DNA from 4 places in the Bacillus sp. KNSH39 genome. Region 1 is predicted to be linked to each of the others. Evidence: predicted binding sites of a transcription regulator. Region 1 holds the regulator's gene; each other region holds the start of a gene.
The links. Region 1 encodes Rex, which represses fermentation and respiration genes when NADH is low (regulators of the CRP and FNR family bind a similar motif). Its sites were predicted from a motif close to TTGTGAAATATTTCACAA; they were not measured.
Positions count from the first base shown of each region.

Region 2: the regulator Rex is predicted to act here: its motif matches at 4,142-4,159, upstream of ACUL40_RS17305 (L-lactate dehydrogenase).
Region 3: the regulator Rex is predicted to act here: its motif matches at 4,081-4,098, upstream of hcp (hydroxylamine reductase).
Region 4: the regulator Rex is predicted to act here: its motif matches at 1,675-1,692, upstream of pflB (formate C-acetyltransferase).

Region 1 is NZ_JBQXYO010000001.1:4,112,026-4,119,658, reverse strand. It holds gene groL (chaperonin GroEL) at 52-1,686, opposite strand; gene groES (co-chaperone GroES) at 1,725-2,009, opposite strand; gene ACUL40_RS21190 (CPBP family intramembrane glutamic endopeptidase) at 2,399-3,148, shown strand; gene ACUL40_RS21185 (YdiK family protein) at 3,145-3,336, shown strand; gene ACUL40_RS21180 (redox-sensing transcriptional repressor Rex) at 3,366-3,995, opposite strand; gene ACUL40_RS21175 (ABC-F family ATP-binding cassette domain-containing protein) at 4,183-6,108, shown strand; gene tsaD (tRNA (adenosine(37)-N6)-threonylcarbamoyltransferase complex transferase subunit TsaD) at 6,589-7,605, opposite strand; gene rimI (ribosomal protein S18-alanine N-acetyltransferase) at 7,605-7,633, opposite strand, start outside.
Region 2 is NZ_JBQXYO010000001.1:3,359,040-3,366,672, reverse strand. It holds gene ACUL40_RS17335 (acyl-CoA dehydrogenase family protein) at 1-821, shown strand, start outside; gene ACUL40_RS17330 (MBL fold metallo-hydrolase) at 958-1,680, shown strand; gene ACUL40_RS17325 (TetR/AcrR family transcriptional regulator) at 1,684-2,232, shown strand; gene ACUL40_RS17320 (CPBP family intramembrane glutamic endopeptidase) at 2,698-3,411, shown strand; gene ACUL40_RS17315 (hypothetical protein) at 3,558-3,743, shown strand; gene ACUL40_RS17310 (spore coat protein) at 3,757-4,005, shown strand; gene ACUL40_RS17305 (L-lactate dehydrogenase) at 4,251-5,201, shown strand; gene ACUL40_RS17300 (PTS transporter subunit IIC) at 5,224-6,237, shown strand; gene ACUL40_RS17295 (phosphatase PAP2 family protein) at 6,301-6,948, opposite strand; gene ACUL40_RS17290 (hypothetical protein) at 7,092-7,619, shown strand.
Region 3 is NZ_JBQXYO010000001.1:1,870,358-1,877,990, forward strand. It holds partial or broken gene ACUL40_RS09460 (RHS repeat-associated core domain-containing protein) at 1-109, opposite strand, end outside; gene ACUL40_RS09465 (hypothetical protein) at 312-962, opposite strand; partial or broken gene ACUL40_RS09470 (RHS repeat domain-containing protein) at 981-2,735, opposite strand; gene hcp (hydroxylamine reductase) at 2,731-4,017, opposite strand; gene bla2 (BcII family subclass B1 metallo-beta-lactamase) at 4,718-5,491, opposite strand; gene ACUL40_RS09485 (hypothetical protein) at 5,648-5,929, opposite strand; gene ACUL40_RS09490 (hypothetical protein) at 6,063-6,257, shown strand; gene ACUL40_RS09495 (hypothetical protein) at 6,346-6,594, opposite strand; gene ACUL40_RS09500 (flavin-containing monooxygenase) at 6,875-7,633, opposite strand, start outside.
Region 4 is NZ_JBQXYO010000001.1:4,356,965-4,364,597, forward strand. It holds gene ACUL40_RS22260 (glycosyltransferase family 2 protein) at 1-1,460, shown strand, start outside; gene ACUL40_RS22265 (hypothetical protein) at 1,429-1,650, shown strand; gene pflB (formate C-acetyltransferase) at 1,803-4,052, shown strand; gene pflA (pyruvate formate-lyase-activating protein) at 4,123-4,854, shown strand; gene ACUL40_RS22280 (diglucosyl diacylglycerol synthase) at 5,267-6,433, shown strand; gene ACUL40_RS22285 (YfhE family protein) at 6,802-6,921, opposite strand; gene ACUL40_RS22290 (GNAT family N-acetyltransferase) at 7,031-7,588, opposite strand.

The DNA.
Region 1 (7,633 bases):
AAAAAACATCCATTTCTATATAGAAATGGATGTTTTTTAGGACAAACGGAATTACATCATTCCGCCCATACCGCCCATGCCCATGCCGCCCATGTCAGGCATTGCTGGTGCATTTGGTTCTGGCTTGTCAGCAACTACAGCTTCAGTTGTTAAGAACATAGCTGCAACAGATGCTGCGTTTTGAAGTGCAGAACGAGTTACTTTAGCTGGATCTACGATACCAGACTCAAGCATGTTAACCCATTCGCCAGTAGCTGCGTTGAAACCAACGCCTACTTTTTCGCCTTTTAGACGCTCTACAACTACAGATCCTTCTAGACCAGCGTTGATTGCGATTTGACGAACTGGCTCTTCTAGTGCGCGAAGTACGATGTTGATACCTGTTGCTTCGTCGCCTTCAGCTACGATAGAAGCTACTTTTGTGTATACGTTCATAAGTGAAGTACCACCACCTGCAACGATACCTTCTTCTACTGCTGCACGAGTTGAGTTAAGTGCATCTTCAATGCGAAGTTTGCGCTCTTTTAACTCAGTTTCAGTTGCTGCACCTACTTTAATTACTGCTACGCCACCTGCTAGTTTAGCAAGACGCTCTTGTAATTTTTCACGATCGAATTCAGAAGTTGTTTCTTCTAATTGCGCACGGATTTGACCGATGCGAGCTTCGATTTGTTCTGTGCTTCCTACACCTTCAACTACAGTTGTGTTTTCTTTTGTAACAACAACTTTACCAGCGCGTCCTAAAGATTCAACTGTAGCAGATTTTAAGTCACGACCTAATTCTTCAGTGATTACTTCGCCACCTGTTAAGATTGCGATATCTTCTAGCATTGCTTTACGACGGTCACCAAATCCAGGAGCTTTAACAGCTACTACGTTGAATGTACCACGAAGTTTGTTCACTACTAATGTAGCTAAAGCTTCGCCTTCTACATCTTCAGCAATGATAAGAAGTGGTTTACCTTGTTGTACCACTTGCTCTAATACTGGTAAGATTTCTTGAATGTTAGAAATCTTTTTGTCAGTAATTAAGATGTATGGGTTATCAAGAACTGCTTCCATTTTGTCAGAATCAGTAATCATGTAAGGAGATGCATATCCACGATCAAATTGCATACCTTCTACTACGTCTAATTCTGTTGTGAATCCTTTAGACTCTTCTAAAGTAATAACGCCGTCGTTACCAACGCGCTCCATTGCTTCAGCGATTAATTGACCTACTTCTTCGTCAGCTGCAGAAATAGCAGCTACTTGTGCGATAGAAGATTTGCCTTCGATTGGTTTAGAAATCGTTTTTAATTCTTCAATTGCAGCAGTAACAGCTTTTTCGATACCTTTACGAAGACCCATTGGGTTCGCACCAGCTGTTACGTTTTTAAGACCTTCACGAATCATAGCTTGCGCTAATACAGTTGCAGTTGTTGTTCCGTCACCAGCTACGTCATTTGTTTTGCTAGCAACTTCTGCTACTAATTTCGCACCCATGTTTTCGAATGCATCTTCTAATTCGATTTCTTTTGCGATTGTTACACCATCATTTGTAATAAGTGGTGAACCAAATTTTTTCTCAAGTACAACGTTACGACCTTTTGGTCCAAGCGTAACTTTTACTGCGTTTGCAAGAGTGTCGACACCGCGAAGCATCGAACGACGTGCTTCTTCACTAAATTTAATATCTTTTGCCATAATAATTGACCCCCTTGGATTTTTTAAGATTTATATAATTAACCGATAACTGCTAAAATGTCACTTTCACGTAAAATCAAGTAGTCTGTACCTTCATATTTCACTTCAGTACCTGCATATTTTGAGAAGATGATAAGATCACCTGCTGCTACCTCTAAAGCAACACGCTCACCATTCTCAAGCACTCGACCAGTACCTACTGCAACAACTTTACCCTCTTGTGGTTTTTCTTTTGCAGTATCTGGTAATACGATACCACTTGCTGTTTTTTCTTCTGCTTGAACAAGCTCAATTACAACGCGATCACCTAATGGCTTTAGCATGAACAATAACCTCCTCATTTTGTTATGTAAATTTCTTTTATTAGCACTCAAGTCATCCGAGTGCTAACACACTTATAATAATAAATAATCTCAATTTCTTTTGCAAGTAAAAAAATCATAATTTTTTCGCAAATCACTATATAAACTTTCTATATACAATACTGCCTTTACTATATGAATCGTTGTTTCCACTGCTCGTATGTTACAATATGAAAGGACACCCTAAGTTGTTTTCGCTACACATACAACTTTCTCCTGTCTTCTATTATAATTTCAAATAAGGATTTACGAAAAAAACATAATTCAAGAGGTTTATATCGTAGGTAGCATATTTACATGTTATCCTAACTTATCTCATACACTATAGTTAGAAAGGATGGTTAAACCATTTGAAGAAACAATACTGGTGGATTATCGTTACATACATTTTAATGCAGTTATCTGGCGTTGTTGGATTACCACTTCTCCTAAAAACAGGACTCTATGATAATAGAGGATTTACCATTGAGGAAAAAGGACAAATCATAACAGGACACTGGGCAATTATTAGCTTCTTTGTTGCATTATGTATCGTACTTTGGTTACTTAGAACAGATATTCGTGACAGGCATTTAGATGCAATGCGCTCTTCTGTTCCAGCTACTATTGGATGGATTTTTATCGGGTTCTTCTTAGCTTTCTTTTCACAAATAGTTGCCGGTATGATCGAGATGCAGCTGCTAGGAATTAAACAAGGTTCAGAAAATACAATGAAACTTATGGAAATTGCAAGAACGACACCTTGGTTCCTTATTGTTGTTTCTATAATTGGACCTATCTTAGAAGAAATCGTATTTAGAAAAATTCTATTCGGCACGCTTTATAAGAAGTTTAACTTCTTTATCGCAGCTATCATTAGTTCGCTTGTATTCGCAGCAATTCATTTTGATTTTACTCACTTATTGGTATACACTGCTATGGGGCTCGTATTTGCCTTCTTATATGTGAAGACGAAACGTATTATCGTTCCGATTGCAGCTCATGTTGCGATGAATACATTAGTCGCTATTGGGCAAATTTTTATGAGCAATGAACAAATTCAAGAAATGATTAAAGAAGCTGAAAAAATGCAAGGCTTTATCGGAGGATTTTTTGTATGAGAAACTCACCATTGTTCATGGCTGCACTATACTTCCTTCTTGGATGTATCTTTACACGCTTCGCCATTACGAACGTGACAGATACAATCTGGAATATGTGGACAATACTATTTGCAGTTATGGCAACAATTGATTTTAATTTGGCACTTCGCCTTATATTAGTTAAATTCACAAAGAAGAAACAATAATAAAACGCAGAGGTCGCTTCCTCTGCGTTTTATTGTGGATAGTTTTTCAAAAAGTAAACTAATGTTTGTAACTCTACAGCTAAGTCAATATGATGAATTCTAATATTCTCTGATACGTTTAATCGCGCTGGTGTGAAATTCAAAATACCGTGCACGCTTGTTTCAGCTAATCTATCTGCTACAGCTTGTGCTACTGTAGCCGGTACTGTTAATATTGCCACTTGTATATCATTTGATAATCTCTCTTCTAATTCATCTAAATGATATACAGGAATGCCCCCGATTTCTGTTCCAACTTTCTCTTCACTAACATCAAATGCCATTTCAATTTTTGTATTATTGTTTTTCGTGAAATTATAATGTAAGAAAGCGGTCCCTAAATTACCTACTCCAATAAGTGCTACACGTGTTATATCATCTTGATCAAGTGTTTCGCGGAAAAATGATAATAAATAATTTACGTTATATCCATATCCCTTTTTCCCTAACGCTCCAAAATACGAAAAATCTCTTCGTATTGTTGCGGAATCTACTTTTACTGCCTCACTCAATTCGGCCGATGAAACACGCTGCTTACCAGAAAGAGATAAGTTTTGGATAAATCGATAGTATAGAGGCAATCTTTTAGCAGTGGCTTGTGGAATCTTTTGCTGATCCATATGACCTCTCCTCTCTTCCTATCTTTATTCATATACTTTAATCAAATACAGAAGTTTAGCACTCATTAAATTCCTTGTATAATAAAGAGAAGAAGTATTCTCTCTTTATTTTAAACTATACACTATTTTTAGTATGATTGAGAAATATAAACATGGCAAAGTTAAGAAATTATTTGAGGTGAAAACATTGATTTTATTACAAGTAAACGCGCTTTCGAAATTATACGGTGCAGAAACGATTCTTGCAAACATAAAATTGGAAGTACAAACAAAAGATCGTATCGCATTAGTTGGAAGGAATGGAGCAGGAAAATCTACATTATTAAAAATTATCGCTGGTGAATTATCTCATGATGGTGGCGAAATTATAAAACCGAAAGATGTCTCAATCGGATATTTAGCTCAAAATACTGGACTAGAAACGTCTTTAACAATTTGGGATGAAATGCTAACCGTCTTTACCCACTTACAGCAAATGGAGACAAAACTTCGAAGGCTTGAGCAAGAAATGGGAAAAGAAGAAAACTTTTCAAACGAAGCTACATATGAAAGATTGTTAGCTGATTATGACCAACTACAACTCAATTATAAAGATCAAGGTGGATATCAATATGAAGCGGATATTCGCTCCATTTTAAGCGGCCTTGGCTTCCCAGTTGAAACGCACCAGACGACGATCTCTACTTTAAGCGGCGGGCAAAAAACAAGATTAGCTCTCGGGAAATTATTATTAACAAAACCAGACTTACTTATTTTGGACGAGCCTACAAACCATTTAGACATCGAAACATTAACATGGCTTGAGCAATATTTGCAAGGTTATCCTGGCGCAATATTAATCGTCTCACATGACCGTTATTTCTTAGACAAACTCGTTACACAAGTATATGAAATTTCGAATAAAGAAAGCAGACGATTTGTTGGTAACTACAGTAAATATTTAGACTTAAAATCAGCATTATATGAGCAAGAAATGAAACGTTACGAAAAACAACAAGATGAAATCGCAAAACTTGAGGACTTCGTTCAAAAGAATATAGCTCGCGCTTCTACAACGAAACGTGCTCAAAGTCGCCGGAAACAACTAGACAGAATGGAATTATTAACGAGACCATTAGGGGATTCTAAGTCAGCATCATTCCACTTCGATATTGAAAAACAAAGTGGAAATGATGTTTTACAAGTAAATGATGCAACCATCGGCTATGATGAAAACCCTATAATTGAACATGTAACTATGCGCTTAACTCGCGGAGATAGTGTTGCTTTAGTTGGTCCAAACGGAATTGGGAAATCCACATTGTTAAAATCCATTGTGAATAAGTTACCACTATTAAATGGTGATGTTTCTTTCGGATCAAATGTATCTGTTGGTTATTATGATCAAGAACAAGCAAACTTAACATCTTCTAAACGGGTTTTAAATGAACTATGGGATGAATATCCACTGCAACCGGAAAAAGAAATCCGTACTATACTTGGGAATTTTTTATTCACAGGAGATGATGTACTGAAACCAGTATCTTCCCTTAGTGGTGGACAAAAAGCTCGATTAGCTCTTGCAAAACTTATGATGCAAAAGTCAAATTTGTTAATTCTAGATGAGCCTACGAACCACCTTGATTTAAATAGTAAAGAGATTTTGGAGAATGCTTTAATTGATTACCCAGGGACTCTTCTATTCGTCTCACATGACCGCTACTTTATTAACCGTGTAACAACGACTGTGGTTGAGTTATCAACAGAAGGTGCACAGGAATATTTAGGGGATTACGATTACTACGTTGAAAAGAAAAATGAAATGATTGAACGTGCAGAACTTGAACAGCAAGAAAGTGACGTTCCTGTTCAAAAGGTGATTGCACAAGAGAAATTAAATTATTTAGAAGAAAAAGAGCGTAAAAAACTAGAGCGTCAACGCACTAGAAAAATTGAAGAGCTAGAACAAAGTATAGTGGAATTAGAAGAAGAAATTGCTACGTTAGAAGATCAACTTTGCTTACCAGAAATATATGCAGATTATGAAAAAGCTAGTGAAATTACAACTAAAAAGCAAACGCTACAAGAACAACTTGAAACTTGTATGGCAGAATGGGAAGAGCTGCATGTATAAGCATATTTAAATAAGGAAGATGTCTCATAAGTCAGGACTTTTGACTATGTGACATCTTTTTTTATTACTTAAACAATTTTTTGAATATATCTATCGTAACTTAGAATATACTAACGATTTTTTAAATATATCTATTGTAACCCTATATATATTAACAATTCGACACGAAATATCGTTTTAACGACAAAGATTGACAATATTAGCATCTTCTATAATGGGGAGATGTTTCAAAATGTTTTTCGGGGATATCTTCTTGCTTTTTATTTCCCGAAAAAGAACAAATTCAAAGGTCTGACATCAACCTATTTATCCACAAGTTTATACACATATCCACCTTTATAAAATAAACATCAAAATAACTTTTCCACATTATCCACAGTCAATAAAAAAGTTATCAACATTTTATATACACAATAAAACCCACATTATCAACAGATAATATGGGTTTTATCCACAACCTGTGGTTAATTATGTGTATAACTATGCTTCAATATCTAATCCTGGATTTGCATTTAAGGCTAATGTTGCACGCTTACCTTGTTCATAAGCAATTGTCCCTGCCGCTGCAATCATCGCTGCATTATCTGTGCATAAAGATAGCGGCGGAATAATTAATTCAATGTTTTCTTTTTGTGCAAATTCCTCTTCTAATCGCGCACGAAGTCCTTTATTAGCAGCTACTCCACCAGCAAGAAGTAATTGCTTTACATTATAAGCTTCTGCTGCACGAGCTGCTTTCGTTACAAGTACATCTATTACACTTTCTTGGAAACTTGCTGCTAAATCTTCTGGTGCAATTTCTATACCGCGCTGTTTTGCGTTATGCACAGTGTTGATAACTGCTGATTTCAATCCACTAAAGCTAAAATCATACGAATCCGGTTCTAGCCATGCACGAGGCAAATCAATTGTCGGTTCTCCTTCATGTGCAAGGCGATCAATATGAGGACCACCTGGATATGGCATAGATAACGTACGAGCTACTTTATCATATGCTTCTCCAGCTGCATCGTCTCGTGTTTCACCAATTACTTCGAATGAACCATGTTCTTTCATATAAACAAGTTCTGTATGCCCACCAGATACAACAAGTGATAATAACGGGAATTGAACTTCTTTTACTAAACGGTTCGCATAAATATGACCAGCAATATGATGAACACCGACTAACGGAATATCATGTGCAAACGCTACTGCCTTCGCTGCATTTACTCCAATTAGAAGTGCTCCTACTAAACCAGGACCTTCTGTTACAGCAATTGCATCAATATCATCAAATGTGATATTTGCTTCCTTTAAAGCTTCTTCTAACACAACTGTAATTTCTTCTACATGATGACGGGATGCAATCTCTGGTACAACGCCGCCAAAACGCTTATGACTTTCAATTTGTGATGCAACGACATTCGCAATAATTTCCGTTCCATTTTTAACAACTGCTACTGCTGTTTCATCACAACTTGTTTCAATACCAAGTATAATCGTATTTTTTTCCATTATATATTCACCCACATTACGAGACCAT
Region 2 (7,633 bases), 750 kb from region 1:
TATATCGTACAGTAGGTTTATTCGAAAGCCGCATGAGCACATTATCTGAAGAAGAAGTAAAAGATGGTAAAGCAGTAGCAGCTTCTATCGCTGAATATGCAATCGAGTGCTCTTTAAACAAAGTATTCGGTTCTGAAGTATTAGACTATACAGTAGATGAAGGTGTTCAAATTCACGGTGGTTACGGATTTATGGCAGAGTACGAGATTGAAAGAATGTACCGTGATTCTCGTATTAACCGTATTTTCGAAGGAACGAACGAAATTAACCGCCTAATCGTACCAGGTACGTTCTTACGTAAAGCGATGAAAGGTGAATTACCACTTCTTCAAAAAGCACAAAAATTACAAGAAGAGTTAATGATGATGATGCCAGAAGAAGTAGGCGATGAGCCATTAGCACTTCAAAAGTATTTAGTAACTAATGCGAAGAAAATCGGTTTAATGGTAGCTGGATTAGCGGCTCAAAAATACGGTAAAGCATTAGATAAAGAGCAAGAAATTCTGGTAAATATCGCTGACATCGTAAGCAATCTATACGCAATGGAATCAGCTGTTCTTCGTACAGAAAAAGCAATCAAAACAACTGGTCTTGAAAAGAATAAACAAAAAGTGTTATACACTGAAGTATTCTGCCAAGAAGCATTTAACGAAATCGAAGCAGATGCGAAAGAAACACTTATCGCAGTTGAAAACGGCGACATGCTGCGCATGATGTTATCATCATTACGTAAATTAACTCGCCACACACCACTTAACGTAATTCCGAAGAAACGTGAAATCGCTGCGAAAATTTTAGAAGATGAGCGTTACACAGTTTAATATCTTTAAAGAACAGTAGTTGTTTATACGGCTACTGTTCTTTTTTTGAAAAAAAATTTTTTTAGTGACATAAAACTAATACCATTAGTATAATAAAACTAATGGTATTAGTTTTTGTGAAAAGGGAGATGGGACTATGAGGATGATACATGAAAAAACGGTATATCAATTGTCATTTTTGCCAAGAGTGTTTCCTGTGAATTGTTACTTTGTGGAGGAAGAAGCTGGTTTAACTTTAATTGATGCGGCTTTGCCATATAGCGCAAAAGGTATTTTACAGGCGGCTGAGAAAATAGGAAAACCAATTACTAAGATTGTATTAACACATGCGCATGATGATCACATCGGTGCATTAGACGCATTAAAAGAAGTACTTCCTCATGTTCCAGTCTATATTTCTAAGCGGGACGGAAAGCTGTTAGAAGGAGATACGACGTTACAAAAGGATGAACCGAATATACCGATAAAAGGCGGTGTACCTAAAAAGATAAAAACGGTACCTGATATTTTATTAGAAGATGGCGACCGAGTTGGATCGCTTCTTGCGATTATGACACCGGGACATACGCCAGGCTCCATGTCGTTTCTTGATGTAAGAAATAAAGCTCTTATTGTCGGAGATGCATTCCAAACAAGAGGAGGTATGGCCGTTTCAGGACAAATGAAATTTTGGTTTCCGTTTCCGGCGATGGCAACGTGGAGCAAAGAAATATCATTACAAAGTGCACAGAAGTTAAGAGAATATGAGCCTTCCTTGCTTGCGGCAGGACATGGAAAAATGATAAACGATCCAGTGGCTTTCATAGAGCTTGCTATTAAAGAAGCGAAGCGGAATATAGAAAGTAGAAAAGAGGGTTAATTGATGTCACCGAGAATCGGACTTACATTACAAAAAATTGTAGAAACAGCAGCAGAAATTGCAGATGCAAATGGAGTACAAGAAGTAACGTTAGCTTCATTAGCGCAAACGTTAGGGGTACGTTCGCCCTCACTATATAATCATGTAAAAGGGTTACAAGATGTACGGAAAAATCTTGGCATTTACGGAATCAAAAAGCTGCATAACAGACTAGAAGAAGCTGCCGAGGATAAACGGATGGATGAAGCAATTCATGCTTTAGGAGAAGCGTATGTAGCATTTGTCCGAAAACATCCTGGACTATATGAAGCAACTTTTTTACGAGATGAAGAAGTAAGAAAAGCAGGTGACGGAATTGTAAAGCTTTGTCTTCAGGTTTTACAACAGTATGGCTTAGAAGGAGAGAATGCACTTCATGCGACACGCGGATTCAGAAGTATTTGTCATGGATTTGCTTCGATTGAACAACAGGGCGGATTTGGTTTGCCGTTAGATTTAGATATAAGTTTACATGTATTGTTGGAAACGTTTATTAAAGGGTTACGTGAATAAGAAGCGAGGCAAACAAAAACCTTAGAAGTGATTCTAAGGTTTTTTAGTGCATATAATTCGAAAAGAGCGGTAGGCTTTTTCTCATTACATGATATTATTTTACAGGTTTGAAAAATGTGTATATGGCTAAGAAAAAGCAAACGAAACTGAATACGGTAGGATCTTGAGATGGACTAGGCTCAGAGCCCTTCTGGATTTCTGTAAGGAAGTCATGTGTTTTCATGTTCATTGCTCCTTTAACTAATAAAATTTATATGATGCGAGGGTTATGGTGGATAGATAAGAAATTTTTGGAATTTCATCTAATAATTATTATATAGTAATCTAATTCCAAAAACTATATAATACAAAGCTTTCATGATATGTAAAATTGCATGTTATTCTTTTTGAAAAATTTGTTATATTATCTTTATATTTAAATTAAAGGATTTTAATGAGATAAATGAGAATAACTGGAGGGATACTGTGGGTAAAACAGTGTTAGAGGCGTATAATGTGGAAAGAAAAATCGAGAATATAACATATAAAAATCTATTTGTAATGATAGCAATGATTATAGGGATTTCACTCCTAGGAGGATTATTTCTTGGTTTAGCCTTTGAGATTTATGGAGAAGAAGCATTAAGTACTAAATTAGAAGGATATTACTTACTCTTATTCGATGCAATTGTTGTTGCTATCGTTTTATTAGCTTATAAACCAGTTCTTCATTTTATTAAATACATTTGGGATGTATCCGTTTTGAAGAATGGGAAGACATATTTATATCTATTAATTGGTTTTATTATCATTGCAGTATCACAATATTTAATGTTACATGTGTTTAGTTTTGAAAGTGCAGCAGAACAAAAGGAACAATTAGGAGGTTTAGGACTTCAAAATAACATACAAAGTATTATATATGTGTTAAGTATTGCTATCATTACGCCGGTTAAAGAAGAAATTCTATTTCGAGGTATTTTATATCGATTTTTAGAAAAGAAATATAATTTTTTAGTTAGTATCATTATCTCTTCCTTCATTTTTGGACTTCTTCATGGGGGGCTTCTAATTACAGCAACGATTATGGGAATGGTATTTGCAATGTTATACAAAAAGACGCAATCTATTATACCTAGTATTATTTTACACATTGTATGGAACTTACTTGTGAGTATAAGTATGATTGTATCTCTATAAAAATAAATACATAACCAGTATAAAAGGTGAATGGCTTAGCTATTCATCTTTTATTTTGTATGCACGTGAAAAAGTTAATTCATGTATACAATCAAAAAATAGCTAAATACTAACAGTGAACGAATAAAGAAAGGTAGGAGTATTCCATGCAAAATTTAACAGAGCTTGAAGTAGAAAACTTACGTCATTTAATTGGTGGACACGCAACAATTATTAACAAGTTGGAGCAGTATGCACAGACGTGTACAGATCCACAACTGAAACAAATGCTACAAAAAGATGCGCAAGATGCACGAAATACGAAACAGCAATTAATGACTTTCCTAGGATAGGAGGAAGCGGAAAATGAATGAAAAAGATATGGTAAATGATTATTTAGCAGGATTAAATGCAAGTTTAACAAGCTATGCAAATTATATTGCTCAGTCTGATAATGAACAGTTACATCAAACGTTAATTCAAATTCGTAATCAAGACGAGGCGCGCCAACGTAATATGTATGAGTACGCAAAGCAAAAGAGTTATTACAAACCGGCAGCACCTGCTAATCCGATGATTGTACAGCAATTAAAAAGCCAATTAAGTGCGGAATAACAGGAAAAAGAAAACGAGCGAATTTATTCGCTCGTTTTCTTTTTGTATATGTCAATAAATACATAATAAATATTTTTCCAGTTGTAACAAATATGACGAAAATGGAATATGACAATTCACAAAAAGGACAAAAACTTTGTTCAATATTTCACAAAGTATCCATGGTTTCTATCGTGGGAACCTCTATAATTAAGAATGTAAAGAACAAAAGAAATAGATTATATGATCAATTAGGAGAGATTGCTATGAAAAGACATACAAGAAAAATTGCAATTATCGGTACTGGATTAGTTGGATCAAGTTGTGCGTATTCCATTGTAAATCAAGGGATTTGCGAAGAGCTATTATTAATTGATATAAATCATGAACGTGCAGTTGGGGAAGCAATGGATTTATCACATTGCATTAACTTTACAAATACAAGAACAAAAGTATATGCAGGAAGCTATGAAGACTGCAAAGATATGGACATTGTCATTATTACAGCAGGGCCAGCACCAAAACCAGGGCAAAGTCGCTTAGATACTTTAGGAGCGAGTGCGAAGATTATGGAAAGTGTTGTTGGTGGTGTAATGGCAAGTGGATTTGATGGTATTTTCTTACTTGCATCGAACCCAGTTGATATTATTACATATCAAGTGTGGAAATTATCTGGATTACCTAGAAATCGCGTAATCGGTACTGGTACATCACTAGATTCTTCTCGCTTAAGAACAATTTTATCTGAAATGCTACATGTAGATCCTCGTAGTATTCATGGGTATTCATTAGGAGAACATGGTGATTCTCAAATGGTTGCTTGGTCTCATGTAACTGTTGGTGGAAAGCCAATTCTGCAAATTTTAGAAGAACAAAAAGAGCGATTTGGTGAAATAGATTTAGATGAAATTGTTGAGAAGACTGCAAAAGCTGGCTGGGAAATTTATAAACGTAAAGGAACTACTTATTACGGGATTGGAAATTCTCTAGCATATATTGCGAGTTCAATCTTTAATGATGATCACCGTGTCATTGCTGTATCAGCCATTTTAGATGGTGAGTACGGTGAATATGATATTTGTACAGGAGTACCAGCTATTATTACTAGAGACGGTATAAGAGAAGTTGTAGAACTCAATTTAACAGAGGATGAAGAATCTCGATTCGCAAAATCAAACGATATTTTACGTGATTATATGAAAACAATTGGTTACTAACTTATAGGAGAAGGTGAAACAAATGAAGGAATATATAATGTCTCGTGTATTTAAAGCATCTGCTGGAATCGCACAAGGTATTTTCGTATCCCTCGGAATTGGTTTACTGATCGAAAATATAGGAAGAATTGTTGATATACCATTACTTATTACAATCGGAGTTGTTGCAAAATCACTAATGGCACCGGCAATTGGTGCTGGAATTGCTTTTATGCTCGGTGCAAACGGTCTTGTAATCTTCTCGGCGATGGTAGCCGGAGCGATTGGTGCCGGATCCATTTCGATTACTGAAGCTGGTCTAATTATTAAAACAGGTGAGCCAATCGGTGCATTATTAACAGCAACTTTAGCTGTATATATTGGTAAACGTTTAAGCGGAAAAACTGCGTTAGATATGATGCTCGTTCCATTTGCGGCCATATTAGGTTCTGGTTTAGTAGGCATTTGGTTATCTCATAATATTACTCCTGTTTTAAATGCAGTTGGAGCGTTTATTAAAGATAGCTCAGCTGGTAGCCCATTCATCGCTTCTATCGTCATTGCAGTAGTTTGGGGACTATTACTTATCTCTCCAGCTTCATCAGCTGCGTTAGCAATTGCACTTAGCTTAGACGGTGTTGCAGGTGGTGCAGCTCTTGCTGGATGCGTTGCTCAGTTTATCGGATTCTCTGTCATCTCAGCAAAAGAAAACAATTTAGGTGGCATATTAGCTCAAGCACTTTGTACTCCGAAAGTACAGTTACCAAATATCACTAAAAATCCAATGATTCTCGTCCCAACTGTCGTCGCCAGTGCTATAGTCGGTCCAGTATCAGCATTAATTTTCCAACTGGAAGCAGGAAAGGAAATTGCAGGTCTTGGATTAAGTTCTCTTATAGCACCAATTAATTTAATTTCCAGCCAAGGATGGGAAGTTCTCCCGGCGATGGTAATTACTTATATCGTCATTCCAGTAGCTGTTTCTTATATACTTTACATTGCTCTTAAAAAAGCAGGTCGTATTCATTCTGGTGATATGACTGTACCGCAATCTTAAATTGAAAATCTCCTTAATAATAGATAAAAGCAGACTGAAGCCACAGTCTGCTTTTTTGTCATGCTACATTCTATGATTTTGTTTTACTGGAACTCTTATTGGTTCTTTGGCCAATAAGAGCTGAACGCCGAAGTAAAGTATGCTTGCAAGCGTCATTCCAGAAACGGCATCTACAAAGGCATGCTGCTTCGTAAATAGCGTTGATAAAATAATAAGTGTACCGAAGAAAGTAAGGATGTAATATTCAAAAACATGCTGTTCTCTACGCTTAAAGGCAGCTAACATAATTACAAATGTAGTAAGAACGTGAATGCTAGGGAAACAGTTTACTGGCTGGTCGATACTATAAATATAGCGAACTAGTTCAGAAAATACATCTGTTCCAACGACAGTCGGACGTGGTACAGTTGTTTGCCAAAAATAATAAATAGAAAAACAAGCAAGCTTTCCAAAAATAACACTACTTAAAGTAACATAATATTGCTTTCGGTCAGCAAAACAGTAATAAATAAGTGCGCCGTATAAGTATGGAAACCAAAGTAAATAAGGAATAATAAATGCTTTTACAAATGGAATCCAATCATCTACTACAGTTGTAACGTCTACTGCGTGAACAGTCGATTTATTTAATACGTCGTAAAGGGGACTTACGAGTACGAGTAGAAGTATATAACTTAACGGAAGAAAAGATGAAAGTTTAAATTTCTTCATGTTGATCTCCTATGTTTAGTAATGTAAGTAAATTCAATTGATTATAATATAGAAACGTGAATTGGGCTATCGATTTTACTTACATTTTCTTGAATTAACCTTACGTTTTTGTCACTTGACTAAAAAGAAGGGGAGGGTGCTAAATGAAGCGTTTATCGTATTTCTTATTTTTTATATTGATATGCCTAGTCGGTGCTGGGTGTGCAAAGGATAAAGAAGGAGAGAAATTAGAATATAACGGAAGAGCACTCGTAATTGGAGTTGTTGGAGAAAAACCGAAAGATACGTTTAGGAATATAAAGTTTGAGGAAATGAAGTTAGAGGAACTGGAAAAGAAATCTAAGGAAGTAGATGGTTTTCTAATAATGAAAGATCACTTTCAAGAAGCCTCAACAGAGCAATATAAAAATGTATTTTCATCACTAAAGAAACCAGTGTTTTTTATCGGTTTACAAGATAAATCATATTCGATTTTTATTACAAAAGGGATAGAGTATAACAGTGCCCGAAATGATGTAAATGCTATGTATACGCAAGGGTTTGCGAATATCGGAAGTGGTGAAGGACAACAATGGGCAGTTGGTTTATCGAATGGTGGAAATACAGAAGAAAGTATTCATAATATGTATATCGTCGTATTTCAAACAATTGCAGATTATTTAAATAGATAATGAAGGAGCCTGCA
Region 3 (7,633 bases), 2.2 Mb from region 1:
ATACTGTTTGTCTTCGTGATTTCATTGCTCCACGTACACCATTTATTAAATGCATATATTGACGAAGGGCAGTCCCATTTCCATCTATCCCATATAACGGTGGAATACTACCTCTTCCTTAAGAATAATAGATTATTTAAAATAAAAAGTGCATCTCAAAAATTACCTGTTTAATTTTCGAGATGCACTGAATCTATAAAACTTTATATCCCACTCATCATTAAAAAGAATATTAGCAATGAATTAATTTTATAATCCTAGAACGACATGTATAAAATATTACTACTTTCAATACTTGCATTGCCATTCCTTTATTGCAGACCAGCATAGTTTTCAATTAAAGCTTTCCTATACCTTTTTCCTCCATCGCGAAAAATTTCTTTATGGTACTCCTCCGTTTCAATAAGAAAATCAGAAAGAGGCTGCCATATCGTTGTATCAATCATCTGATCCCTATAAATATCTTTTTCACTAATTAGCAACGCTACGTCGTCACGAACATCAATCACCAACAATACCTTTCCAGAAGAAAATAGTATATAAAGTACAAAATGATCACGCAGTGAGCATCCGAACTCTTTTCCATCCTTTTCTTCCCGCCATGTGATAATATCCCAATAGTCTTCTGATGATATATTCACATCAAACTTTGCTGCCTTTTTTACATCTTCATCAAAATATCCGCTCTTAGTCCAAAATAGAAAAGTTCGATATCGAAAAGTTTGTTTTGTACATATATATGCCGTATGCTCTCCTAAAACTTCGCCTATTTGTTTTAACGAATCAATAAATCCCTCAGCACCAAAATCATAACAACTAAATAGCAATATATATTTATCAAGGTCACCCCTGACTACATACTCTGGTAAACTTTTTTCCATATCTACCATCTCGGCAATTCTTTTATAAACAAAACTATACTCTTCCTCGGTAAGTTGAAATAAGCTATCTATTTTTCTCAACCTGTTTCCCCTTTCCCTTTAACCTAAATTTAATAACATCTTTCTTTTTTTCTTCCCTCTTCCATAATACTCAGCAGTATTCTCACCATTACTCGATCCATTGCGAGTAGTTATTTTCCTTCCGTTTTTAGTAAAATTCCTAATTTGCAAACCATTTCGGTAAGTTATGTCTTGATTCCATCCTGCTTTTCCTAATCTATTGTGTAATTGGCGCAGACTTATATTAACCCTAAAATTTGATACAGAATTTCCAACTGTAGTATTAGTAAAATTAAGCTTTTTTCCATATTTGAATGTATTATATGCTAATTTCGCACCTTTATAAGCTGCTCCACCAACTAATCCGACACCAACAGCTACTGCAGCTGCTTTCCAACCATTCTTTTTATACGCTTGATAACCATCATAGGCCGCAAAACCTGCGTTCAATACCATCCAAGCAAAATGACCATCTGGATCGGTCAGCATGACTGGATTATTATCCGCATACGTATACCCATTCATTGTAACCGGGTCATCCTCATCGCCCGGATCAGGATCCACCGATAAGAACACACCATGCTCTGGATTATAATAACGCGCAACTAGATAATACATGCCAATCTCTTTATCATACATGTATCCCGCATATCCAAACGGATTATCTGCTGCGATACCTTTTGCGTCACTTTTTAATACGTTACCCCATGCATCATATTCGTATGTTACTACAACTTCCTTGTCTTGATTCGTCATCGCAACGACATCACCACGAGGATTATAGTGATAGTATAACGTTTGTCCTTGCGATTTCATAGCCATGCGTAAACCATTTACGGAATATACATATTGGCGGAGTACCTTTCCACTACCATCCGTCTCATATAATGGGTTGATACTATCTCCATCATAGAAATAACGTGTTACTTGACCATTTACACTCTTTTCAATACGACGGTTATTCTCATCATATTTATAAGTTGCGAATGCATTGCTCTCACCTTGTTTTGTAATCGCTACAATCTGGTCATCTTCGTTCCATGTATACTTGTACTTCCCGTCAGATGTACGATTTCCATTCGCATCATACGTTAACGATTCGTTTCCGAATTTCACAAGCTGATTTCCGTCATTAAATGTTGCCGCTATAGATTTTGTTTCTTTTCCATTCTCTACAACTTTCACACTCGTACGGTTTCCAAATCCATCATATGTGTAAGATTTACTTGTTCCGTTTGGTAGTGCTTCATTTAATAATTGGTTAATCGGGTCATATACAAAGTTTGTTTCTGTTACTTTTCCGCCCGCACCTTCATGTTTAATCTTCGTACGGTTACCCGCTTGATCATATTCATATCGTTCAGAAAGAAGAATACTGTTGGATGTACCTACTACTAGGTCTTTAATTTTGTTCGCGTGGTCATAGTTAAACGTCGAACCTGAACCATTACCAGCTGTATACGTACGAACGTTTCCTTGATCATCATAATCAAATCGATACGTTTGAGAACCGTCTGTTACACGAATGTTTTGATCTAGCGTGTTGTAGTCATACGATACTTTATTTGTGTATCCACCTTGTGTTACTGTTTGTTCTTTTAATTTCTCTGTCTTACTGTTTGCTTTGTCGTGATATGCCCAGTCAATTTTTCCGCCTCGGCTATCTGTTGCACTTGTAACGCGGTCAGCCTTATCGTATGTTTTTGTTCGTTCTACACCATTGACATGGTCTTTCACTTTCGTAACTTGTCCGTTTTGATCACGTTCAAATGTAAATGAATCTTTTCCGTTACGATAACATCATAGCCATGTCTTCTGCTGCATTTGTAATTAGTTTTAAACCAAATGTTTCTTGTAATACATCAAGCACGCCAGGTGAAATAAATTCAGGAGCCTTTGGACCGATGCGAATATCTTGAATTCCAAGACTAAATAGCCCGAGTAAAATGGCAACCGCTTTTTGTTCAAACCATGATAGCACAATACTTACTGGCAATTCATTCACTTCACATTGGAAAGCATCAGCTAATGCAGCTGCTATTTTCACTGTAGAAATGGAATTATTACATTGTCCTAAGTCGATGTAGCGCGGAATCTCGGTACCAGGTACAACACCGTAATCCACATCATTAAAGCGGAATTTCCCGCAAGAAGTTGTTAAAATAACTGTTTCTGGCGGAAGTGACGTTGCTAATTCACGATAATATTCTCCACCTTTTCCCGGTGCATCACAACCGGCAATAACAAAGAAACGCTTTATCTTCCCCTCTTTTACTGCATTAATAATTTCCGGAGCTAATGATAATACTGTATGATGATGAAACCCTGTTACTAACTGTTCATCCGACTCCATATGTACTTCTGAAAGTTCTAGTGCTTTTTGAATCAATGGTGTAAAATCATCATTTTCAATTTTTTGTACACCCTCTAAACCTGCAATATCATATGAAAAGAATCGATCAGAGTATGATCCTTTAATTGGCATAACACAGTTCGTTGTAGCTAATATGGCACCAGTAAATTTTTCAAAAAGGCGTCTTTGATCATACCATGCCTTACCGATGTTTCCTTTTAAATGTTTATATTTTTTCAGTTGCGGGTATCCGTGTGCTGGTAGCATTTCAGAATGCGTATAAATATTAATGTCTTTTCCTTCTGTTTGCTTTAATAGTTCTTCTAATGCAAATAAATTATGGCCCGTAACTACAATTGCTTTACCTTCTACACGATTTTGTGTAATTTGTACAGGTTCTGGCACACCAAAATGATTCGTATGTGCCTCATCTAATAATTCCATCACCCGTAAAGCTGATTTCCCCACTTTCATAGCCATATCAATATGCTCTTGTTCGTTAAAATTAGAATTTGTTAATGTCATATATAAAGCTTCTTGTGTTGTAGCATCTACAAATCCATCCGTATACCCTAGCTGAGCAGCATGTGTGCGATAAGCTGCAATTCCTTTTAGCCCAAACACAATCGTATCTTGTAGACTCGCAATCGTTTCATTCTTGCCACAAACACCCATTACTTTACATCCGCCTGTTGGCGTTTGTTCACATTGATAACAAAACATATCATCCCACCCTCTCCCAATCATTCATTACACCTTAAGCATAATACCCATTGAAAAAAAGTGATGTGATATCAATCACAATAATATATAAAGATTTGTGACAGTTCATATTGTTGACATAATACTTTTATTGACATCCAAAAAATATACATTAGTGTGCACACATCTTTCGATACTTTTAAATAGCTAAATAATTAATTTGGAGAAATATATACAACAAAAAATTTTTTTGAATCCCTTATACAAATAATTGCAATTCATCTCATATGAAAATAGCGTATTTTTTATTTTAAGGAACTATCATTTTTTTATTAAAGCCTTCATTGTAAACCTCTTTATTTACAATACATTTACACTATCTTAACATTACTTACATTATTTATATGATATATTTATATAGAAGCTACTTAAGAAATTTCATATACATTTTATCTTTATGATCTCTAATCTAATCAATAAAAAGATCATGTTATATTTTTATAACAGGGGTGAATTACGATGACTGAAACTTTAAAAACACTTATAATGCTTGATGCTACTTACGTTGTTATTGCAATTATGACAGTACTAGTATTTGTATACTTGGAATTAAAATCTCAGTAATATATGCTGACGTAATTGACAGATTCAGCATTTAAATATAGTTAGAAGAAAGAAAGGAGAAAATTATTTCTCCTTTCTTTTGTATTTCTACAATTTCTTATTTTAATAAATCCAATGTATGTAAAAGTAATCCCTTGTCTCCTACTTTCCCGTGACCAGGTACTACCGAATTTATATTTCCATATCGCTTCAGCACATTCTCAATCGATGTAGACCATTCATTTACATACGCATCCGCAACATTTCCTAAATCTTTAGCTTCCGCAGATTTTACTAAACAGCCTCCAGCTAAAATTTGATATTGTGGCAACCAAACAACAATATTATCTTCTGTATGTCCTTTCCCTGGATAGAACGTTTCTACTTTTGTATTGCCAAACTTCAAACTCGTAATTATTTGTAAATCTCCAAGCGGCTCTTCATATCCACTGTTCTTTGCTAGTTCTGCGGTTAATGCTGTACTATGCGCTTTAACTCCTTTTTCTTTCAACGCTGTTATTCCGCCAATTCGATCAGCGTGCGCATGTGTAATAATGACATCCGTTACGCGCTTCTGAAATTTCTTTTCTACCATTTCTATTAGTTCCTTCGTTAATTTGTCATCCCAAGAAGAATCAACAAGCACTAGTCCTTTAGCAGTATTAAGAACTAGACCGTTCGAAGGAACTGCTTCTCCATTAAAATAACCTAACTCCGTATGAACCCATACATTCTTGTTTAACTGAGATATTGAAATGGTTCCCGTCTCATTTTTTATTACTGTTTTCTCTACCTTTTGTGATGCTTGTACAGAAGAAATTGTGCTAACAAATTGAATTGTTCCTAGTAAACCTACACATAATCCTACTTTTAACAACGTATTCTTTTTCATGTCATCAACCCTTTCTTTCAAGCTAAATAGTTATTACCTATATTAGACAATTTATCTCAAATGTTTGTTCCATATAATTGGACACTTTATTATCGCCGCTTATGTAAATACACGCATGGTGCAGTGAAAAAAGATCACCCAAATGGATGATCTTTTTTATAATTTATCAACATATTGCTTCGCTTCTAGTAAGGAAAAACCAAAAGCTTCTCTTACTCTCTTAACTGCTGTAATTTTTTTGCCTTCTTCTACAAGCTGGCGTAGTTCTTTATTAATTTCAGGTTCTCTTTCTATAATTCCCATTTCTTTCGTAATTAATTGTAATCTATCTTCAATTCTCTTTAAACGCGCATCATTTTTCTTTTCAATTGTAGTTAATTTTTCAGCGATATAAATGAAACCAAAGGCTACTATCAGTATAACCATCCAAAATTCCATGAATGTTCCCCCTTACTAACTTTCATTTACTTTATTCCACTAACTTATGTAAATTTTACCACAATACACATTTAATGTATAATATCACTATATCAAACTGTTAATAAAACCTATTATTTTAGGGGGACACTTTATGAAAAGATTTTTAAATACGTTACTTCAATTTGTAGTTCTTTCAATCGTGCTACATTTGTTATTTGATATAGTTGGTTGGCTTGTTTTCAATGCACCAATTAAAAACAAACAAATCATCATTTCTTTAATAACAATCTCATGGGTTATGTACATGTACCGAGACAATTTTTTTCAAAAGTTCACTTCAAACTAACTAAAAAAGAAAACACTTCATTGGTGAGGTTGTAAAAACGTTATCCTTATAATGAAAATAAAGAAGCTGTCCCTTCCAGCTTCTTTACCTATATAACATTTTTCGCAACAATTTTTATATGTTCTGGTGCGATAATCTCCGTTATACTTTCTTGGAAATCTTCCCGCAACATTTCTTCCAAATGTTCTAACTGCACTTCAACATGAGTGCATTCTAAATTATGTATATTTAACAGTGCATAATGATCTTTTTTCTTAATTACTAAATATTGATTTTCCTCTGTCACAAGTACAGAACCTAATCGGACTCCTAGTAAGCGCTGATCATCAAACTTCATAATTACTTCTCCTTCCCTCATATAAACAAAATTACAATGAAAATAATTACATTTATGGAAAAACACGCTTGTTTAGACTATATCATAATTTACTAAAATAGAAATATCTTTTTCTGTTTTAATAAAAATCCCTATTTTTTCATATATTTCGATACAAAAAACTTTCTCAACATTAAATTTGAATTTTCAGTTTTTAATTCTATGAAAATCTATTATAATAAAGTTAATAAATGTTTGACCTCTCCTAATTCATGTACATATGGATGATCAGTAGTTATTGCTACTGATCTATTTTTTTGATTTCAGAAAGTACATACTCTGCATCCTTTCCTACACCACAAATAAGTGCGGAACCCCTTTGAGATTGCCATGGTAAACCGATATAATACAATCCTTTTACTGGACTGATTCCCTTTATATGATTAGGAAATCCTTTCTCATTCACTGCCTGTTCAATTTCAATCCAATTATAATTTTGAACAAAACCAGTTGACCATATAATGCTTTCTGCACTATAAGTATCACCATTCTGAAACATAATGTTATTTCCTGATGCACTTACTACTTTTTCTTGCAGTTTGATTGCTCCATTACGAATAAGTTTCTTACCTTCAAAACCGAAAATAGGGTCCTTTCTCTTCTGAAACCATCTTCCCCTCTTTGTATTTATTTCAGCGTACAATAAACCCAATTTTTCTAGCAGATTAAAAATACTTTTTCCAAAAAGTTGTAACGGTAAAAACGTTAAAGGATGACTAATAGACACCGTAACTTCATGAGTCTTTGCCAGTTCTACTGCAATTTGCATTCCTGAATTCCCACCACCTACTACTAGTACTTTTCCCTTAGGAATTTGTGATGGTGATTTATATTGTGATGAATGTATTTGAAAAATATGTGATGATAGATTTGCTGAAACTGAGGGAATAAACGGCTGCTGAAAAGCACCTGTTGCGATAATAACTTTTTTCGTTTGTAAAATTTCTGTAGGAGTATGTAATTCAAATATTTCTTTTTCTTTCTTTATTTTTAGAACTTC
Region 4 (7,633 bases), 240 kb from region 1:
ATCCAGTAGAAATCATTGTAGTAGCAAACGGTTGTAATGATGGAACAGAAGATGTTGCAGATCGTTTAGGGTGTAAAGTAATCAAGCATACAGAGCTACTAGGGAACGATGTTGGACGTGCAGTCGGCGCAAAACATGCGATAGGTGATGTATTACTATTTATAGATGGTGATTTTGCTATTCCAACTTCAAAATTAAAATTATTCCTTAATCCGATTTTATACGATCAGGCAGATGTAGTTTTAAATAATTTGGATGCATTATTTTTAAAAAGGCAAAAAACCACTTCTATTACAGTATGGCGCCAAATATTAAATGCAATGTTAGAGCGTGAAGAATTAAAAATGAATTCTTTATTAGATGTACCTCATGCGCTGACGAAAGAAGTCGTTCAAAGCATCGGATATGAATGTTTTGTTAATCCTATTGTGGCTCATTTACGCCTAGTTCAAAGTAAATGGAGAATTAGTCGTCATTGTGCTATTGACGTTATTACGCCGAATAAATTTCGTCCATTCCAGCATGCTGCATATGGGACAAATCTTTCCCAATCTGAAAAAAGAATGATAGGTGATCATATAGAAGCAGTAGCAGAACGGATATTAAGCAGTGATGAGCGCGGAGGATATTATGATGGAAATAGGAAAAGGGATAGTGTCTATCATACTTTAAGTTTTGAAGAGTTTTATCAAGGGTGGGGTGTTACATCTGATTTCTATAAAGGAAAGCAACTATCGGTTGTTATTCCCGTACAAGATGAAGAGAAAACAATTGGAAACGTTATAGAAGAGCTTCGCAAAATTGAACCCTTCGAAATTATCGTTGTCGTAAATGGTTCGTCAGATAAAACGAAAAAAATTGCAAAAGACAAAGGGGCAACGACAATTGTATATAAAGAAGCACTCGGAAATGATGTGGGGCGCTCACTTGGAACGTATTTTGCAAAAGGAGAAATTGTGTTATTTATAGATGGCGATTTTGTTATTCCAGCGAGTGAGCTATATCCTTTTGCGAAAGCTATTGCAGATGGAACAGATGTTGCATTAAATGATCTAAATCATTATTTAGATTTAAGAGTACCGCTTCATCTTGTAACTGCATTTAAATATGCATTAAATTTAGCTTGTGATAGAAAAGATCTAGGCGTAGGCTCTCTTATCGCTGTACCGAATGCGTTTAGCCGTAAGTGTTTGAAAGAAATTGGGTATAGATCTTTACTGGCGCCGTGTGTAGCCCAAGTGAAAGCTATTCTTTCAGGATTTGAAGTTGCATGTGTAAGTCGTGTTGAGGTCGATAAGATGAACCGTATTCGTCCCAGTGAACATTTTGCTAAAATAGGTCATCCACCAGCTGTACTTCGAATTATAGGTGATCATATAGAAGGACTAGATCAAATAATTGCATTAACAGACAATCGTGGCGGATTCTATGATGGCAATAGAAAAAGAGATGTTTTATAGAAGTAACAAAAAAAGTGTACAACATGTGTACACTTTTTTGTTCTGTTATAAAAACTATAACAGATTAGGAGATAAGAGTGTTACAGCTCTACAATGGGTATTGTTCTTATATTACAAAATAGGACTCGTATATAAGGATACCAAAAAAATACAATTAAGGAAAGGGTTAATTTTAAAGACTTTTAAATGAAGTTAACACTATATATATAGTAGTTTGCTCAACATTTCACAAACATGTCACAACTATTTCGTTCACTTTCGTAAAAAAGTAGTATTCTAAGTGTGTAAGCTGTTATATAAAAAATCTTAGTCCTGTACTAATCAAAAATGGAGGAGATTAGGATGACTCAAGTATTAGAAAATGTTAAAAACGCATGGGAAAACTTTAAAGGTGAAAAATGGAAAGCAGAGATTGATGTTCGCGATTTCATTTTAAATAATGTAAACGTTTTCGAAGGGGACGAATCTTTCTTAGCAGAAGCAACTGAAGCAACGAAACAACTTTGGGATCAAGTAATGGATTTAACAACGAAAGAACGTGAAAACGGTGGCGTTCTTGATATGGATACAAAAATTGTTTCTTCTATTACATCACATGACCCAGGATACTTAAATAAAGATATTGAAAAAGTAGTCGGTTTCCAAACTGATAAACCATTTAAACGTTCTTTACAACCATATGGTGGTATTCGTATGGCAGAACAAGCTTGTGAATCTTATGGATACGAAATGGATAAAGAACTTAGTCGTATTTTTAGAGAGTGGAGAAAAACTCATAACCAAGGTGTATTTGATGCATACACACCAGAAATGAGAAATGCACGTAAATCAGGTGTTATTACTGGTCTTCCAGATGCATACGGACGTGGACGTATTATCGGTGACTATCGCCGAGTAGCGTTATATGGTATTGATCATTTAATTGAAGCGAAAAAAGCTGATTTGAATTTAACTGGTGGTGTAATGAGCGAAGATACAATGCGTTTACGCGAAGAGTTATCCGAGCAAATGCGTGCACTTCAAGAGTTAAAAGAAATGGCTGCTTCTCATGGCTTCGATATTTCTAAGCCAGCAACAAATGCACAAGAAGCATTCCAATGGTTATACTTCGCATACCTTGCAGCGATTAAAGAACAAAACGGAGCTGCAATGAGTCTTGGACGTACTTCTACATTCTTAGATATTTACATTGAAAGAGATTTAGCAAATGGTACTTTAACAGAAGAAGAAGTACAAGAAATTGTCGATCACTTCATTATGAAATTACGTCTTGTGAAATTCGCAAGAACACCTGATTATAATGAATTATTCTCTGGTGACCCAACTTGGGTAACTGAATCTATCGGTGGTATGGCATTAGATGGTCGTCCATTAGTAACAAAGAACTCATTCCGTTTCTTGCATACATTAGATAATTTAGGACCAGCTCCAGAACCAAACTTAACTGTTCTTTGGTCTAAACAATTACCAGAGAACTTTAAAAACTACTGTGCGAAAATGTCTATTAAAACATCAGCAATTCAATATGAGAATGATGACATTATGCGTCCTGAATACGGCGATGATTACGGTATTGCATGTTGCGTATCTGCAATGAGAATCGGTAAACAAATGCAGTTCTTCGGAGCTCGTGCAAACTTAGCCAAAGCATTATTATATGCGATTAACGGTGGCAAAGATGAAAAGTCAAAAGCACAAGTTGGTCCTGAGTACGCACCAATTACTTCTGAAGTATTAAATTATGAAGAAGTTATGCATAAGTTTGATATGACAATGGAATGGTTAGCGGGTCTATATTTAAACACATTAAATGTTATCCATTACATGCATGATAAATATAGCTATGAACGTATTGAAATGGCACTTCATGATACAAACGTTCTTCGTACAATGGCAACAGGTATCGCTGGTCTATCTGTAGTAGCAGATTCATTAAGTGCAATTAAATACGCAAAAGTAAAACCAATTCGTGATGAAAATGGTATTGCAGTTGACTTCGAGATTGAAGGAGATTTCCCTAAATACGGTAACAATGATGATCGTGTAGATGAGATTGCTGTAAATCTTGTAAAAACATTTATGAATAAACTTCGTAAACATAAAACATACAGAAACTCTGTTCATACAATGTCAATCTTAACAATCACATCTAACGTTGTTTACGGTAAGAAAACTGGTAATACTCCAGATGGCCGCCGTACAGGAGAACCATTTGCACCAGGTGCGAACCCAATGCATGGACGCGATACAAAAGGTGCATTAGCTTCATTATTATCTGTGGCTAAATTACCATATGAAGATGCACAAGATGGTATTTCTAATACATTCTCTATTATTCCGAAAGCACTTGGTAAAGAAGATGATGTACAAGTACGTAATTTAGTATCAATGCTTGATGGCTATGCAGTAAAAGAAGGGCACCACTTAAATATTAACGTATTTAACCGTGAAACATTAATGGATGCAATGGAACATCCTGAGAAGTATCCACAATTAACAATTCGTGTATCTGGTTATGCTGTAAACTTTATTAAATTAACTCGTGAACAACAAATTGATGTAATTAACCGTACAATGCATGAAAGCATGTAAATGAAAAAAGGTGTCCCTTCGCTCTTAATATATAGCGAAGGGAGGCTGTTTCAATAAAGGAGGAAGTAACATGGTAAAAGGAAGAATACATTCTGTAGAGTCTTGTGGTACTGTTGATGGCCCGGGGATTCGTTATGTCATATTTACACAAGGGTGTTTATTACGTTGTCAATATTGTCATAATGCTGATACGTGGGAAATCGGTAAAGGTAAAGAAATAACAGTTGAAGAAGTGATGCAGGATGTGACATGTTACCTTCCATTTATTGAAGCTTCCGGAGGCGGTATAACAGTTAGCGGTGGAGAGCCATTATTACAGCTAGACTTTTTAATTGAGTTGTTTAAAAAGTGTAAAGCGGCTGGTATCCATACAACAATCGATTCTTCTGGTGGTTGTTATTCTGAGGAACCAGAATTCCAAAATAAGCTAGATATTTTAATGGATTATACAGATTTAGTTTTATTGGATCTGAAACATATCGATTCCAAAAAGCATCGTAAATTAACAGGGAAACCAAATGAACATATTTTACAATTTGCTCGTTATTTATCGGATAAGAATAAACCGATTTGGGTACGACACGTATTAGTTCCTGGTGTTACGGATAATGAAGAGGATCTACAAAAACTATCTAGCTTTATTCAAAGTCTGTCTAATGTTCAAAAAGTTGAAGTGTTACCATATCATAAGCTTGGTGTATATAAATGGGAGGCGCTTGGACACAAGTATCCACTCGCAAATGTAGAACCACCTACTGAGAAAAATGTAGAACATGCTAAATATATTTTACAAGCGGTCTAATCCAAATATTGGATTAGGCTTTTTGCTTTCTTTACAATAAAATCTAGAGTATATATTGATAAAAGAGTATACTGAAAGTAGAATATCCATAATTTTGTACGGAATAAATGGAGAAATTTACATAATTGTAAAGGGAAATCAAAATAGTAAAAAGAATTAAGAAGTAAAAGAGTGAGTATCATGGAATAGAGAACATTTGTAAGTTATTGCGAAAGCTCTTATAGGAAAGTATAATGTAAAGATATGAGCACAGATAGGATTAAGGGGTCAATCTTATATGCTTTGCATATCCACGACAGGTACATAGCTGAAAGGGAATTATTAGAATCTGTTTATGTAATTTTTAAGGAAAATGTTTTTCCTATTGTCGTATATGCAATATGGAGAAACAAAAAGCTAGGAGTGGATTTGTTTGATAAAAAACCCCAAGGTTTTAATATTAACTGCACATTACGGTAATGGTCATGTGCAAGTAGCAAAAACATTAGAACAAACATTTCGCCAAAAAGGAATTGAAGATGTTATTGTATGCGACTTGTTTGGAGAATCACATCCATTTATAACTGACATTACAAAATATCTATATTTAAAAAGTTATACAATAGGAAAAGAATTATATCGTTTGTTTTATTACGGGGTAGAAAAAATTTATGATAAGAAAATAGCATCTTGGTATGCGAACTTTGGAAGAAAACGTTTGAAAACACTATTACAGGTGGAGAAACCAGATATTGTAATTAATACATTTCCAATTATCGCTGTACCAGAATTGAAGAAACAAACAGGTATTTCAATTCCTGTCTATAACGTATTAACGGATTTTTGCGTGCACAAAATATGGATTCATCGAGAAGTAGATCGTTATTTTGTTGCAACGGATCATGTGAAAGAATTGATGGTTGATATCGGTGTACCTGCGGAACAAATTGTTGAAACAGGAATTCCAATTCGGAGTAGTTTTGAGTTAAAGGTAAATCCAGAAATCATATATACTAAATATCAGTTATGTAAGAATAAAAAGATTTTACTAATTGTAGCAGGTGCTCATGGGGTATTAGGAAATGTAAAAGAACTATGCCAATCATTTATGTCAGTGCCTAATTTACAAGTAGTTGTTGTTTGTGGGAAAAATGAAGCTTTAAAACAGGATTTATTAAGTTTACAGAAGCAAAATTCCGATGCATTAAAAGTGTTTGGGTATGTTGAAAATATTGATGAATTATTCCGTGTTACTTCTTGTATGATTACGAAGCCAGGCGGAATAACATTAAGTGAAGCAGCAGCGTTGCAAGTACCTGTCATTTTATATAAGCCTGTTCCAGGACAAGAAAATGAAAATGCGATGTACTTTGAAAGAAAGGGAGCAGCAGTTGTCATTCGCGATGATAGTGAGGTTTTTGCAAAAACAGAGGCATTATTACAAGATGATGTGAAGCTTCTTCAAATGAAAGAAGCAATGAAAAGCATCTATCTTCCAGAGCCAGCTGGTCATATTGTAGATGCAATTTTGGCAGAAAATCATGCAGAACCGCGTCATATACCTATTAAATCACCTGCTCTTGCACAATCTTTTACTTAATATGAAACCCTCTTTGTATATGTAAAGAGGGTTCTTTATTATTTTCAAAGAAAATTCAGCCAGTTATCCACAAAAGGATTGCGCTTTCATTAAACAGTAAAGTCGGAATATTAACAACTATATCCACATTGTCCACAATTTTTAGAAAAATATCCACAATTAAAACAGCTGATATATGCTTTAATATAGAAAAATATTAAATATTTTTGAAAATTACTAACAATTCTGTTGGTTTTGTGGATAAAGTTGTCCACAGCAAAAAAGCCCCTTATGTATAAGGGGCTTTTTTGCTTACTTTTATCAATCGAGAAAATTATGTAATGAAAATGAATAATTAGGGGGGAAACTTCTAATTATTCATTTTCACTTTAAATGCTTTTCGAGCGATATCCTGCTGCACGATCTGCTTTTTGAAATTCGCGTTGATAGAGAACTTCTTGTGTACTAGATAATGTGTTTTTTGCTTTATCACGTTTCTTTTTATCCATTACAAATCACCTCGTGTCTTAAAGTTACTATTTATCGTTTCCAAAGACATGAGGGGATATACGCATATGGAAAATGTTAATGATTGATTATCATTTCAGAAAATTTAGATTATGCTTCTTTTAATTGATGAGCATCTTGGAAGGTTGTATCTCGCATTGTAGCAAGTGTGTATTGATCTTTTGGAATTTCATATAAGTTATATACTTCTTCGTTTGCGTTAATTTCATCATATACGGCTTTTCTTGTTTCGTTTGCTAGATTCACATATTGCAGTTTTTCTGCAGCTTTAATAGAACGAATATTTATTTTACGAATACGCATGAAAATTGTTTCAATATCTAATTCATAGAAAAGTTCACTAAAAAATGAATCTTTTGCCAATTTATTATAGCCTTTTCCATGATATGGTTTGCCAAGCCATGTCCCGAGAAATCCAGCTTTTTCTTGCACATCAAATAAAGTAATTGTTCCGATAGGGTTACCCCATTCATCTAAAATTGTGCGTGAAATTAATTCACCGCGCTCTTCAGCTTCAATCGTTTGTTTTGTTAAGAATAAATATTCTTCATAAGAATAAGCCTTTTGACGCACAAAAGGGAAGACAGCTGGATCCACCATTAACTCGTATAGAACGTGGCTGTCGTGTAAGTCGCGTTTTTTCAACATACTAACTCCTCCTCACACGAGGGTAGCATGACGAAAAAACACCCC